DNA from 2 places in the Lysinibacillus sp. C5.1 genome. Region 1 is predicted to be linked to the other one. Evidence: riboswitches for the same ligand, from Rfam matches in the RefSeq annotation. Region 1 holds a riboswitch; the other holds the start of a gene.
What was found. Region 1 has a riboswitch for cyclic di-AMP ahead of I5435_RS15060 (TrkH family potassium uptake protein). Riboswitches for the same ligand answer to the same signal wherever they lie in the genome.
Positions count from the first base shown of each region.

Region 1 (4,221 bases):
CTCTGTGCGATTAACGTTAGACACATAGCCTTCTTCCGTCGTTGTTGCATCCATCAACACTAACTTGTTTAAAACATGCATTTTTTTACCGAAAAATTTCATCAGGACCACCATTCCTATTATGGCTACTACAAGTGCAATAACGATCGCTATAATCATTTGTGTTATATTCGCACCTGCTAGCAGCAAGCTAAGTATTATAAGCACACCACCTAAAATACCAACAATGCCTCCGGGGACAAAAAATTCTGCGATAACGAGGGCTAGCCCTGCGATGAAAAGTAACAATGTTTCATATCCTGCAAAGCCTGCCACCATATGACCGAAGAAAAATAATCCGAGAGCTGACAACCCCATTATACCCGGAACGCCAAATCCAGGCGAATAGAGCTCCATAACAAGCCCTAAACTAGCAACGGACAACAAAATAGGTATAATTAGCGGGTTCGTAATAAAACGAGCAATTTTTTCAGCGAATGTTGGCTCAATCGGTACAATATCACTACCTTTTAGCCCCGTTACCGCCAAAAGCTCTTGAAAGTTAGCAACCGTTCCTTCAGAATAGCCGACCTTTTTTGCTTCTGCAGCAGATAATGTCAATAAATTATCTCCCCCAGCACGATATTCTGGCAAATTAATCTTTGGATCAGCCATTGCTAATGCATATTTCGGGTCACGTTCAGATGTTTCGGCTGCTGCCTGCATTTGTGCTAACCACGCACTATGCGCCTTATTGTCCGCTGCATTCCCCACTGAATCGATGACAGCCGCTGCGCCAATTGTTCCATTTGGTACCATATATATTTCATCTGCATGTAAGGCTAAAAAAGCACCAGCGGAATGCGCATCTTTGTTAATAAAAGCAATTGTACGAATTTCTGTGGCATCCATAAGCATGGCGATGTCACTAGCTGCATTGACGAATCCACCCGGCGTATGTATCTCCAGTACAATCGCTTCTGCATAATTTTCTTCTGCCTCTTTAAAAGCTCGTTCCAAAAATGCGTGAAGTCCACGTTCTACTTCATCATGAATCGGTACGTGGTAAACCTTGCTACTCGCGAAAGCTGTAGTCAATGGAAACGCTACCAAAACTGTCATCCAAATGATGATGATATAGCTTAGTATTCTCCTTTTTTGTCGCATCTTTTTCCCTCCCTTCTAACATGCTTCTCTACTGTATATACGAGAGACTTTGTAATAAGTTTCACAAAATATTGTTTATTTTTATTATACAGTGAAATTTTAATGAAAGGTTGTTTTTTATCTTCGGTTGGATGGATTTAATAGTTGTGTTGATAATGGATATGAAAAAACCGAATGAAATCTTGAGTGACTTCATTCGGCCTTTTTTTCGAATATGTACCGCAAAATGGAGCATCATGCAAAATACCCAGAATTAATCGCTAGTGCAATTAATTCCAGGTATATCATTGTCTGCTCAGTGAATCATACAATTGCGTGTTTTGAACGTAGGGATTTTTAATGGGAAATTAAATTACCACTTACGTTTACGTGCAGCTTCTGATTTCTTTTTACGTTTTACGCTAGGTTTTTCGTAGAACTCGCGCTTTCTAACTTCTTGAATTGTACCACTTTTTGATACAGTACGTTTGAAGCGGCGAAGAGCATCTTCAAGCGATTCGTTTTTGCGAACGACAGTTTTTGACATCTCTCTTTCCCTCCCTCCGAACACACGTCAATACACAATCGAATTAGGCTAATAACTAACTGTTGTGTACTAAAAAATTATACCGTATTGTCTTTTAACGGTCAATAGAAAGTATTCGAAATAGTTCAGAGAATTTTTTACACCCACTTTGTCCGAATTTTATAGCGCTTTAACGTGAACAATAAGGTGAAGAAATTTTATTTTAAATAAGGGCTTTACAAAAAATATTAGTTGGGCGTAAAATAATCCCATTCAATTTCATAACAGCCAAATCTCAAATTTTTTGTGAGTACGGAGGACCCAATATTTTGGGGTTAATTCTGCATATGTAGAAGGGATGAGTTCTCTTTCGCCATCCTACCCGTCAGCTAACTTCGTCGGCTAAAGCGAAGGAGGTCATAAAGACCACCATTCATTAGTTTTTTTGTGATGCCCAATCCAACATTCTAACCATGAGGGTCTTTTTCTTATGCCCAAATATGGATATGAAAGGCTCACATGTTTTGTAAACAGTTAGGAGACATCGATGAAAAAATTGATACATTATTTAAGTCCACCAAAAATTCTTGTACTTGGTTTTGCCATTATTATTTTTATTGGGGCATGTTTGCTCACTTTGCCGATTGCTACAGAGGATGGAAATGGCCTACCTTTTTTAAATGCCTTGTTTACTGCTACTTCCGCCACATGTGTAACAGGTTTAATTGTAGTTGATACAGGAGACACCTTTACAATGTTTGGTGAAATCGTTATTCTGGCTCTTATTCAAATCGGGGGCTTAGGATTTATGACTTTTGCAACATTATTATTTTTGTTGTTAGGGAAAAAAATCTCTTTAAAAGAAAGGCTATTGTTAAAAGAAGCCTTTAATAATATTTCGATGGCTGGTCTTGTGAAATTGGTGAAAAGAATTTTGTTATTTACAGCACTTATTGAACTAATTGGAGGGCTTATCTTATCGATTCGATTTTCATTTGATATGCCGATTGGCAAAGCCATTTACTTTGGTTTTTTCCACTCGATCTCGAACTTTAATAATGCTGGCTTTGACTTAATGGGAGGGTTTCAAGGTTTAACAGCGTATGTAGCTGATCCATTTGTTGTGTTAACCATTTGTGCGCTGATTACAATTGGTGGTTTAGGGTTTATCGTCATGAATGAGTTATATGAATATCGTGAAACAAAGCGTCTTTCGGTCCATTCTAAAATTGTATTATCAGCCACAGTTATTTTAACAGTGGGTTCTACCCTTTTAATATTTTTATTTGAATATAGCAATAGTAAAACAATTGGTGATTTAACGGGAATGGGTAAAATTTTAGGCTCTTTCTATCAGGCTGTTACACCAAGGACTGCTGGATCGAATACTTTACCTATCGGAGATTTGACTCACTCTACATTGTTTTTAACTATTTTATTGATGTTTATCGGAGCAGGGTCTGGTTCTACCGCTGGTGGGATTAAAATAACAACGTTTGCCGTTTTAGCTGCTACGCTTTGGGCGCAAATTAGAGGGAAGGAAGATGTTGTTTTATTTCGTCGTAGAATTGTGATTGAAACCATTTTAAAGGCATTAACCGTGGCAATGTGCGGGATGGTCATTGTGGTGTTTGTCACCATCTTTCTTAGCATTACCGAACAAAAACATAGTTTTATGATGTATTTGTTTGAGGCTACATCTGCCTTTGGTACTGTTGGACTTTCCATGGGGCTAACTCCTGAATTGACGCCTGCTGGTCGTATACTCATTATTTTAACAATGTTTGCTGGTAGACTTGGTCCTCTAACGATTGCTTTTGCTATTACAAAACGACGAAAGCCAGAAGCTTTCCATCATCCAAAAGGAAATATAATGATCGGTTAATTAAATTCAAGAGGAGCTAACGACTATGACCATCAATCAATATGCCATCATCGGCTTAGGTAGATTCGGAGTAAGTGTTGCTAGAAGATTACATGAAGCTGGCCAACAGGTGCTTGGAATCGATATTAACGAGGAGCGGGTTGAAGATGCCGAGCTTTATGTAACACATGCAGTCGTTGCGGATACGACTGAAGAGAAGGCGCTAACCTCCATCGGAATAGGAAATTTCGACTGTGTCATTGTTGCTATAGGTAACGATATGCAATCCAGTATTTTAACTGTTTCATTGCTAAAAGAACTTGGCATAAAAAAAATTATTGCTAAAGCGCTTGGGAAAAGACATGGGCAAGTATTAGATAAAGTAGGCGCAGATTGGATTATTTATCCTGAACGCGATATGGGTGAGCGAGTAGCAAATCAGTTGCTCTCCCCTAATATGTTAAATTATATTGAGTTATCGAAAGACTATAGTATAGAAGAAATAATGATTCCTCCCAAAATGGCTAATAAAAATTTACGCGATTTAGATCTACGTGCTAAATACAATGTCAGTGTTATTGCCATTGTAAGAGGAGTAGATATCATTATCTCTCCATCTCCAGAACAATTAATTGAACAAGAAGATATTTTAGTCATGATTGGTCATCGTAAAGATATTGCGCAATTTTCCAATATTGAATAGGCT
Region 1 covers NZ_CP066226.1:3,084,697-3,088,917, forward strand. Annotated here, with positions in the region: gene I5435_RS15050 (NfeD family protein) at 1-1,146, opposite strand, end outside; gene rpsU (30S ribosomal protein S21) at 1,499-1,672, opposite strand; cyclic di-AMP (ydaO/yuaA leader) riboswitch at 1,928-2,070, shown strand; gene I5435_RS15060 (TrkH family potassium uptake protein) at 2,199-3,536, shown strand; gene I5435_RS15065 (potassium channel family protein) at 3,562-4,218, shown strand.

Region 2 (4,221 bases), 1.8 Mb from region 1:
ACCATTTGCTAAGAAATCGTCAACAATTAAAACATTGTCATCTTCACTTAAAAAATTACAAGATACTGAAATATCATTCGTTTCGTTTTTTGTGAAAGAATGTACTTTTGACGAATAGAGATTGTCTGATAATGTTAAAGATTTACGTTTACGGGCAAATACTACCGGTGCACCGATTTCAAGACCTAACATTACAGAAGGTGCAATTCCTGAAGATTCAATTGTTAGCACTTTTGTAATAATTTCATCAGAGAAGCGATTTGCAAACTCGTGCCCAATTTCTTTCATAAGCTGTGGATCGATTTGATGATTTAAAAAAGAATCAACTTTTAATACAGACGAAGATAAAACTTTACCTTCCTGCATAATTTTGTCATGTAATAACTTCATTGCTGCTTTTCCTTCTTTCATAAAATAATAAAAACGCTGAATACTTTGATTCCATTCATCTACGAGTGGAGCAAGGCATTCAGCGCAAAAACGTCGAAACTAATAGAAAACATCATCGCTAGTATGAGTTTTTCTAAAGCAATGCTACCCATAGTCGATTCATTTACGGTAAATCGGTAGAAACTTACGAGCCATATTCTCGCTATTATATGAGTGAAACAGTATTAAGCTGGTTGAACTTTCTTATTATAAATATCCATTTTTATAATTTCAATATGAATATGCATAATAAGCAGATGCATATCTTCTTTCGGCAGATGCTTATATCTACCACTGAAAAAAGTTTAAATTTTCGGAATTTAATGGTATTTACACATTATTTCATGGTAAACGTTCGTGTTTTGCAATCAATGCTCTGATTATATCAGACTATTTTCGACCTTGCTAGTCATTATTTAGATAAATGGAAAGGTACTGTCATAATGACGACATTTTTGTGAAATAACAGCGATGTACGAATTAATAGACTCGATTGATTGTGTAGCATATGATGCCAACCTTTCTTCGGTAAAAACTGTGGAATGACCACAGTTACTTGATAGCCCGTTTTCGCATATTGGTGTTCTACCTTATCAATAAATTTTTTTAAAGGTTGCGTAATGCTTCGATATGGCGAATAGTACGTAACGAGACGTATATCGGGTTGCCATGCCTTCCACTTCTCTTCAAAAGCTTTGGCATCAGCCTGATCAAATGCTACATAAAAGGCTATAATTTTTTCTACATTCAATGATTGCACATAATGCAGTGAATTTTCTACCACTTTCGTAATCCCCGCTACCGGTACAATAAAAACATTTCCATCTACTATCGGCAATGCTTCTCCATTTAGTCGTAGTTGCTCTCCGACTGCATTGTAATGTTGCTTAATGCGATGGAACATCCAAATAATCATTGGTAAAAAGATAAATACTGGCCATACTTGAGGTAATTTTGTAACAAAGAACATCATCGCCACTACAAAGGAAATGGCTGCACCTATTGTATTTATAACGAATTTCATCACCCAACCATTTGGCTTTTCACGCCACCATTTTCGCATCATTCCAGTCTGCGCTAATGTAAATGGTATAAAGACACCTACTGCATAAAGAGGAATTAAATGCTCTGTAGCACCATCGAACAACACAATAAGGACAATCGCTGCTAATCCGAGCATCATAATCCCGTTAGAATAGCCAAGGCGATCTCCACGAATTTGAAAAATTCTTGGTATAAAGCCGTCTCTTGATAAATTGACTGCGAGTAAAGGGAAGGCTGAATAACCCGTATTGGCAGCAAGCACTAAAATCATAGCTGTCGTACCTTGCACGATATAATAAAATACATTGCGTCCAACACTCGCTTCGGCAATTTGTGAGACAACCGTTGCCTGAGCGTTCGGTACAACTCCGTAGAAATAGGCTAAGCCCACAATACCAATAAACAGCACGGCTAATATACTCCCCATTGCTAATAGCGTTTTCGCTGCATTATTTGGTGCAGGGCTTTTAAAATTCGGGATAGCATTGGATATCGCTTCTACGCCCGTCAATGCCGAGCTTCCTGAAGCAAAAGCCTTTAATAATAAAAACAAACTAATGCCCGCAACTGGCGTCCCGATTTTTGGATGCAACTCAGCAGGAACTTGCCCCGTTGCGACGTTATAGATACCTATTCCAATAAGCATTAACATCACAACAACGAACAAATATACGGGATACGCTAAAACGGATGCTGATTCTGTAACACCACGTAAATTTAATAGTGTTAGGCAAATAACAAAAAACACTGCAATCGGTACATTATAAGCATGTAAACTTGGGAATGCTGAGGTAATAGCATCTGTCCCCGCAGAAACACTTACTGCAACCGTTAAAATATAATCAACGAGTAATGACCCACCCGCTACAAGACCTGCATTAACGCCTAAGTTTTCGCGGGACACTACATATGCTCCACCACCATGTGGATAGGCGAAAATAACTTGTCGATAGGATAACGTGAGTGCCACAAGTAGCACCACTACACCTGCTGCAATCGGTAACGAATACCAAAAGGCAACCGTACTTACTGTCATGAGCACAAGTAAAATTTGCTCTGGTCCGTATGCTACTGATGACAATGCATCAGATGATAATATAGCCAATGCCTTTGTTTTACTAAGCTTTTGTTCCCCTAATGCATCGGATCTCAATGGTTTACCGATAACATAACGTTTGAATGAGGATTTCATTTTTAACACCTTCTAGATTTTTAGAGTGTGTTTCGCCTTTCTAAATCAATTACACCTTTGCATAATCGCTCTTTCTAGCTACTGGGGCTTTGGGTGCCAAATGACAACAAAAAACGTCTACAAGTCATCACTAAATACGACTTGTAGACGTTGTAACGTCTGACAAGCTCCAACTTTTCTGCTCTTAACGCTTACGAGGTTAGCTGTCGGATTCGGGCCTGAGTAGCCCTACTCTTGTAAAGAGATTCACCCCAAGAATTGTAGAGACAATCCATCAAAATTGGGTCCCCCGCGTTTAGTTGCTTCAGCGATTTAGAAATTTGAAACTTTTATAATGATGTCATATTACGCCTGTATTAATAAAAAGTAAAGAACAGATTATACGGTTTTCGTAAATTTTTTCCTTATATGTAGAAGCCCATTACTGGTATACGTTTCGGATTATTTTTGCTGATTTCCATGGTTTTATCCGCGATTTAACTCATTTCAGCAGTGATTTCCCTTTGTTTTTTGGCAATGCTAAAAAAATTGAGCAAACTTCTTCACATTTTTCAGTTCTAGCTATAGAATAGTAGTATCATTATTTTCCTATAGGAAACTTTATTTCACTTACGATACTTTTTGAAACGAGGGAACAACATGGCCTATAAACCGATTAATAAGTCGGCAGCCGAAGCTGTTTTAGATGGCGACATAAAAGGCTGGCAACGGATTTTACCCTTTCTAGGTCCGGCATTTATTGCAGCGGTTGCCTATATAGATCCCGGCAACTTTGCCACAAATATTACGGCTGGCTCACAGTACGGTTATTTACTTCTTTGGGTTATTGCCTTTTCCAACTTAATGGCTGTACTAATTCAATCTTTATCAGCAAAACTTGGCATTGCAACAGGAAAGAATTTGCCGGAAATAGCAAGAGAGAACTTTTCTAAAAAAACTTCAATATTTTTATGGATACAGGCTGAACTTGTAATTATCGCAACTGATCTTGCAGAGTTTATCGGTGCTGCCCTCGGTCTATATTTATTATTTAACATCCCAATGCTACCAGCGGCACTAATTACGGCAGTCGGCTCATTCGCCATTTTAGAGCTACAACGCAGAGGTTTTAGAGCCTTCGAAGCTGGTATTTCTGGTATGGTGCTAATTGTAGTGCTCGCATTTGCGTTCCAGACATTTTTAGCCCAACCAAATTGGGGTGAAGTGACACTCGGAATGCTGACACCACATTTCGATGGAGTCGATTCCCTATTACTTGCAACAGGTATTTTAGGAGCTACTGTTATGCCGCATGCAATCTATTTACATTCTTCTTTAACACAAAATCGCGTTATTGGTCGTAATGATAATGAAAAACGACGTATTTTCCGTTTCGAGTTTATTGATATTGTAATTGCAATGATTATTGCCGGCGCGATTAATATGAGCATGCTGATTATTGCAGCAGCGGTGTTCCATACGCAAGGATTAGTAGTTGAGGATTTAGACATTGCCTATAACGGATTACGAGATGCACTTGGCCCTATGGCAGCCGTTTCTTTCGGCCTTGGTCTTCT
Region 2 covers NZ_CP066226.1:241,750-245,970, reverse strand. Annotated here, with positions in the region: gene I5435_RS01180 (xanthine phosphoribosyltransferase) at 1-390, opposite strand, end outside; purine riboswitch at 522-623, opposite strand; gene I5435_RS01175 (APC family permease) at 842-2,665, opposite strand; cyclic di-AMP (ydaO/yuaA leader) riboswitch at 2,840-2,985, opposite strand; gene I5435_RS01170 (Nramp family divalent metal transporter) at 3,305-4,221, shown strand, end outside.
Region 2: another riboswitch for cyclic di-AMP. It lies ahead of I5435_RS01175 (APC family permease); the one in region 1 lies ahead of I5435_RS15060 (TrkH family potassium uptake protein).